DNA from 3 places in the Vibrio sp. R10-SG3-ISO10 genome. Region 1 is predicted to be linked to each of the others. Evidence: predicted binding sites of a transcription regulator. Region 1 holds the regulator's gene; each other region holds the start of a gene.

What was found. Region 1 encodes MetJ, which represses methionine synthesis genes. Its sites were predicted from a motif close to TTAGACNTNTANANGTCTAA; they were not measured.
Region 2: the regulator MetJ is predicted to act here: its motif matches at 1,082-1,101, upstream of metK (methionine adenosyltransferase).
Region 3: the regulator MetJ is predicted to act here: its motif matches at 1,131-1,150, upstream of metA (homoserine O-acetyltransferase MetA).

The regions. Positions count from the first base shown of each region.
Region 1 covers NZ_JCBDHG010000023.1:260,069-262,274, forward strand. The annotation lists gene AC6R16_RS19545 (malic enzyme-like NAD(P)-binding protein) at 1-959, shown strand, start outside; gene metJ (met regulon transcriptional regulator MetJ) at 1,065-1,382, opposite strand; gene AC6R16_RS19555 (O-succinylhomoserine (thiol)-lyase) at 1,602-2,206, shown strand, end outside.
Region 2 covers NZ_JCBDHG010000024.1:48,233-50,438, forward strand. The annotation lists gene metK (methionine adenosyltransferase) at 1-1,000, opposite strand, end outside; gene tkt (transketolase) at 1,320-2,206, shown strand, end outside.
Region 3 covers NZ_JCBDHG010000020.1:639,230-641,435, forward strand. The annotation lists gene AC6R16_RS13005 (alpha/beta fold hydrolase) at 1-170, shown strand, start outside; gene metA (homoserine O-acetyltransferase MetA) at 167-1,108, opposite strand; gene AC6R16_RS13015 (ATP-binding protein) at 1,239-1,634, shown strand; gene AC6R16_RS13020 (DUF3859 domain-containing protein) at 1,610-2,047, shown strand; gene AC6R16_RS13025 (hypothetical protein) at 2,134-2,206, opposite strand, start outside.

The DNA.
Region 1 (2,206 bases):
TTTTCAAACGCTTCGCGGGTTTAGATTCAATCGACATCGAAGTAAAGCACCGTACTATCGAAGAATTTGTCGATACCGTTGCTAACATTGCCGATACTTTTGGTGGTATTAACCTAGAAGACATCAAAGCACCAGACTGTTTCGAAATCGAAAAGCAGTTGATTGAGCGTTGTGATGTACCTGTTTTCCACGATGACCAGCACGGTACGGCGATTGTTACCGCGGCAGGTATGCTTAATGCCATTGAACTTCAAGGGAAGAAGTTAGAAGACGCAACGATTGTGTGTCTCGGTGCAGGTGCAGCAGCAGTAGCATGTATGGAGCTACTGATTAAGTGTGGCGCGATGCGTGAAAAAATCTACATGCTTGACCGTAAAGGTGTTATCCACACTCGTCGTGACGATCTTAACGAATACAAACAGCTATTCGCCAACAACACCGATAAGCGCACGTTAGAAGACGTTATCGAAGGTGCTGACCTGTTCCTTGGTGTATCCGGCCCTAACCTACTCTCTCCAGAAGCTCTTCAGTTAATGGCAGACAAACCTGTAGTCTTTGCTTGTTCTAACCCAGATCCAGAGATCAAACCTGAACTTGCTCACGACGTACGTAGCGACCTGATCATGGGTACTGGACGTAGTGATTACCCTAACCAAGTGAATAACGTGCTGTGTTTCCCATTCATCTTCCGCGGTGCATTAGACGTGCGCGCAAGTGAAATCAACGATGAAATGAAATTGGCAGCGGTAGACGCTATTCGTCAGCTAGCGAAAGAAGAAGTACCAGCCGAAGTCCTAGCAGCTGCTGGCGTTGATGCTCTGTCGTTTGGTCCTGGCTATATCATTCCAAAACCAATGGATTCGCGTCTACTACCTCGTGTTGCTAAAGCCGTTGCTCAGGCCGCTGTTGACTCAGGTGTTGCTCGCATTGAAATGCCAGAAAACTACATGGCCGAGTAAATTGGCTGAGTAATCTCTTCAAGAACGAAAAAACCGCTGTTAAGACAGCGGTTTTTTTTAATTTCAGTTTCGTCAGCGTGCGAAAATTAGGTGCGACTATTTTTATTATTCGTCGAAAGATTCGAACTCAATTCCCATCTCTGTCATCAGTTTTTTCACTTCAGCAGGAAGATCGTCTGGGCGGTCTTTACGTAAATCTTCATCGGTCGGCAGTGGCTGCCCGGTATATGCATGCAAAAAAGCTTCACACAATAGCTCGCTGTTTGTTGCGTGGCGCAGGTTATTAATCTGGCGGCGGGTACGCTCATCAGTCAAAACCTTTAATACTTTCAATGGAATAGAAACTGTAATCTTCTTTACTTGTTCGCTTTTCTTTCCATGCTCAGCATATGGGCTAATGTATTCGCCATTCCAATCTGCCATTGCGCACCTTTCGTTATTTTTTATGGTTGAAAATAGAATCCCTAATTTTAGCGGTATTTATAGCCACAAGCAAAGACATATAGACGTCTAGAAGTGTTGACGTCCACAAAAATGATAAGTAAAGTGGAAAGGTATGGGATTGGAATAACATATATCTAACAAGATAAAGGTATAGCGTATTCCCAAATAGAAGTCACTAAAGTTCGAAAGGAAACACTTATGAGCACCCGCAAACCAGCCACAATCGCGGTACGTACTGGTATCGAGTCTGACACTCAACATCACGCAGTTGTTCCACCTATTTACCTCTCGACGAATTATGGCTTCCCTGCCTTTGGTGATGTACCAAAGTACGATTACACCCGCTCAGGCAACCCAAACCGCGGACTACTCGAAACTGCTCTGTTTGAACTTGAGTCAGGTAAAGGCGCGGTCGTGACCAACTGTGGTACTTCAGCACTTAATCTATGGGTATCCGCTTTCCTTGGCCCAGATGACCTCATCATTGCACCGCACGACTGCTACGGTGGTACTTACCGTCTATTCAATACCCGTGCAAATAAAGGTGACTTCAAGGTTCTATTTGTTGATCAATCCAATGAGCAAGCCTTTGCTGAGGCCCTAGCTAAAAAGCCCAAACTGATCCTATTGGAAACACCATCGAACCCGCTGGTTCGTGTCGTCGACATCGCAGACGTATGTGACAAAGCCAAACAAGTTGGCGCTCTAGTAGCTGTCGACAATACCTTTTTGACACCTGTGTTCCAAAAACCTTTAGACCTTGGCGCCGACTTTGTTATTCACTCAACTACTAAGTATATCAA
Region 2 (2,206 bases), on a different contig from region 1:
AGTTTTGACGTACAGCTTCAACGATAACGTCTTGCGATACTTTTTCAGTGCCGAAGGTTTCAACCATGATAGATGTTGGATCAGCAACACCGATTGCGTAAGAAAGTTGGATTTCACAACGATCCGCTAGGCCAGCAGCAACGATGTTTTTCGCAACGTAGCGTGCTGCGTATGCTGCAGAACGGTCTACTTTTGATGGATCTTTACCAGAGAAAGCACCACCACCGTGACGAGCTGCGCCGCCATAGGTATCAACGATGATCTTACGACCTGTTAGACCACAGTCACCCATAGGACCACCGATTACGAAACGGCCGGTTGGGTTAATGAAGAAGTTTGTCTCTTTGTTGATCCACTCAGAAGGCAGTACTGGTTTGATGATCTCTTCCATTACTGCTTCACGTAGGTCAGGAGTCGAGATTGAATCACAGTGCTGGGTAGAAAGAACAACTGCATCAATACCAACGATCTTACCTTGGTCGTACTGGAAAGTTACCTGAGACTTCGCGTCAGGACGTAACCATGGCAGTGTACCGTTTTTACGTACTTCAGCTTGCTTTTGAACAAGAAGATGAGAGTAAGTAATCGGAGCTGGCATTAGGATGTCAGTTTCGTTAGTCGCGTAACCGAACATGATACCTTGGTCACCAGCGCCTTGCTCTTTAGGGTCAGCTTTATCAACACCTTGGTTAATGTCTGGAGACTGTTTGCCGATGGTGTTTAGAACTGCACAAGAGTCAGCATCGAAACCCATGTCAGAGTGAACGTAACCAATTTCACGAACAGTCTGGCGAGTTAGCTCTTCAATATCGACCCATGCTGATGTCGTGATTTCACCACCAACCATCACCATGCCGGTTTTGACGTAAGTTTCACACGCAACACGTGCTTTTGGGTCTTGCTCGATGATTGCGTCTAGAACTGCATCAGAGATTTGGTCTGCGATTTTATCTGGATGACCTTCTGAAACAGACTCAGAAGTAAACAGGTGCTTAGCCATGTGAGCTCCACTTTTAATTTTAGAGAGTGCTCCGTTATCAATCGTGGAACACTTATAAATAATCTTGATATCTGTAGGTGTATCTACATCTAGACGTCTATTCTAATTTTTATCGCTCGAATTACAAGCTCTTTTTCAAAACCTAACAAGACAATCGTTTGCTTTAATTGTACGAAATATTAGTAACTTTTATCGATTTGCTGCGAAAGCTAGGAAATTTGTGAGCTTTTGACTTGGAAAACGATTGCAGTGCTGGTGGCGCTTTGAGAGAATTATCGCCCATTTTATTTCGATTCGCTTAATGCACTCAGGAGCTGACATGTCTTCTCGTCAACATCTCGCTAATGCAATCCGCGCTCTAAGCATGGATGGTGTTCAACAAGCTAACTCTGGTCACCCAGGCGCACCTATGGGTATGGCTGATATCGCTGAAGTTCTTTGGCGCTCACATCTAAACCATAACCCAGCTAACCCAGAGTGGGCTGACCGCGACCGTTTCGTACTATCAAACGGCCACGGCTCAATGCTGATTTACTCGCTACTGCACCTAGCTGGTTACGAGCTGTCTATCGATGATCTGAAAAACTTCCGTCAACTACACTCTAAGACACCAGGTCACCCAGAGTACGGTTACGCACCAGGTATCGAGACAACTACGGGTCCACTAGGTCAAGGTATCACTAACGCTGTTGGTATGGCGCTAGCTGAGAAGACACTTGCAGCACAGTTCAACAAAGAAGGCCACGACATCGTTGACCACTTCACTTATGCATTCATGGGTGACGGCTGTCTAATGGAAGGTATCTCTCACGAAGCATGTTCTCTAGCCGGTACGCTAGGTCTTGGTAAGTTAATCGCTTTCTGGGATGACAACGGCATCTCAATCGATGGTGAAGTTGAAGGTTGGTTCTCTGACGATACGCCTAAGCGTTTTGAAGCGTACGGCTGGCACGTAATCCCAGCAGTAGACGGTCATGATCCAGAAGCGATCAACGCGGCTATCGTTGCAGCGAAATCTGACCCACGCCCAACTCTAATCTGTACTAAAACGATTATCGGCTTTGGTTCACCAAACAAGTCTGGTTCACACGACTGTCACGGTGCACCACTAGGCGCTGAAGAAATCGCAGCGACTCGTAAAGAACTTGGTTGGGAGTACGGTCCTTTTGAAATTCCTGCTGACGTTTATGCTGAGTGGGATGCAAA
Region 3 (2,206 bases), on a different contig from region 1:
ACTCGGTATTTGCGATTCAAAGACTAACCGGCACATCAAAGCAGTTGATTGAAGTAGAAAAAGAGGGCCATTTTATTCTTTGGCAAAATGTCCCTCTAATCTCTGAGCAGATCCAACAACTGTTATTTGAAACTCAGCAAGTGAGTAAGTACAAAGCTCAACGACCCTAATCGTCTTTAGTAAAATTGGCTTCGCTGAAGTGATCCAAGTCGTAAGGTGTTTGTTGGTAAACGCAGTAATTTAGCCAGTTGGAAAACAGCAAGTGTCCGTGGCTTCTCCAGCTTGCGGTTGGTTTATTATCTGGGTTGTTATTCGGGTAGTAATTAACTGGAATAACTGGCTCCATACCTTCACCTAAGTCACGAATGTACTCATTGTGCAGGGTGTGAGAATCGTACTCAGGGTGACCGGTGACAAACACGTTTCGCTTATCTTTGGTGGCTGCCAGATAAACACCTGCGACGTCTGATGTTGCAAGAATATCTAAGTCAGTATGTTCGGCAAGGAACTCTGGAGAGAAATCAGCGTAGCGGGAGTGTGGCGCTAAGAAGGTGTCATCAAAACCACGCAACACAGGGTGATAAGGCTGGTGGATCTTATGGTGATATACCCCAGATAGCTTATCCTTACGAGTACGTTTAGGTAGATCGTAGAGTAACTTCAAACCTGCTTGGGCTGCCCAACAAACATACAGCGTTGAAGTGACATGTTCTTTCGCCCAACTCATGATGGTTTGCAAGTGTTCCCAGTAGATCACATCTTCAAATTGAACCAGGCCTAATGGCGCACCAGTGATGATCAGTCCATCAAAGTTACGTCCTTTGACCATTTCAAACTGGCGATAGAAGTTATCTAAGTGTTCTGTTGGTGTGTTTTTGCTTGGTCTATCATCAATGCGTAGCAGCTCAATATCCACCTGTAGTGGGCTGTTTGATAGCAAACGTAGGAACTGGGTTTCCGTCTCAATTTTCTTAGGCATAAGATTGAGGATCAGCACCTTAAGCGGACGAATTTCCTGTGTTGACGCACGAGACTCAGGCATGATGAAGATATTCTCGGTACGTAATACGTCAGATGCGGGTAATTGATCGGGGATCTTAATTGGCACAGCTTACTCCCTAAGCGTATTTATGGACGTCTATACTTCTAAACTTAACCCAATCAGAATGAGATGTCGATAGCCAATTTGGTCCAATTTATATTAATATTCGTGCGCGAACTCACTAGTTAAATTCACTATGACCTTAAAACTCACCTTGATTCGAGGTCTACCTGGATCAGGTAAAAGCACATTGGCAAAGACAATCGATGCCAAACACTACGAAGCCGATATGTATTTTATCAACGACTGTGGCGAATATGTCTTTCAGCCGGAGCAAATCGCAATGGCTCATCAGTGGTGTCAGCAGATGACTGAGCAAGCCTTGCTCAACGGCGATAGTGTCGTTGTTTCAAACACATTTGTTCAACGCTGGGAAATAGCTCCTTACCTGAAGTTGGCTAAGCGCGTTAAAGCTAAGTTTGAGGTGATCGAATGCCATAACAATTATGGCAATATTCATGGCGTAGCGCCGAAAACGATAAAATCTATGAAAAAACGGTGGCAAGAATGGCAAAGCGTTCCCCAGTTGTAGAGATGACCTCTTACGGTATTTATAAAGAGTGGGATTCAAAATCTAAGCACTTGCCGAAGATTCAAGAGTTCACGACCAAAGTTCCCGCCGATGAAGAAATAGAATTTGGTTTCATCGTCAATATCAAGAAAGCCAAGGGAGAAGTGATAGAGTTTTGTATTGCCCACCCAGGAGTGAAAGGTAAAAAAGGACAGACTTTAGAACCATTTACTGGCGATTTGCATGTCGGAAGTAATGACTGGGACTTTTATCTTGGTGACACCATTCAGTTACTTGATCCAGTTGACGGGTTTGAATCAAACATTGGCAAGTGGCGCATGACTATCACGTTGAATGATAAGGTGATTGCGGAAAAAACGTTTGACGTGTATGCGCGTGATGAAGGTGAGTTTTGGAAAAAGCGCGGTTTTTAGTGGTTTGTCGAAGGTAAACAATGGGTATCTAAGGGCGCACAGTGTAAATAAACCTGTTCGGCGCCCCTGAGTCATAGCTTGTTAACTCAAATACTAGAGAAGTCATACCCAGCAGCAAGCAACAAGCCGCGTTCATGTTTAATGAGTTGAGCGCGGTCT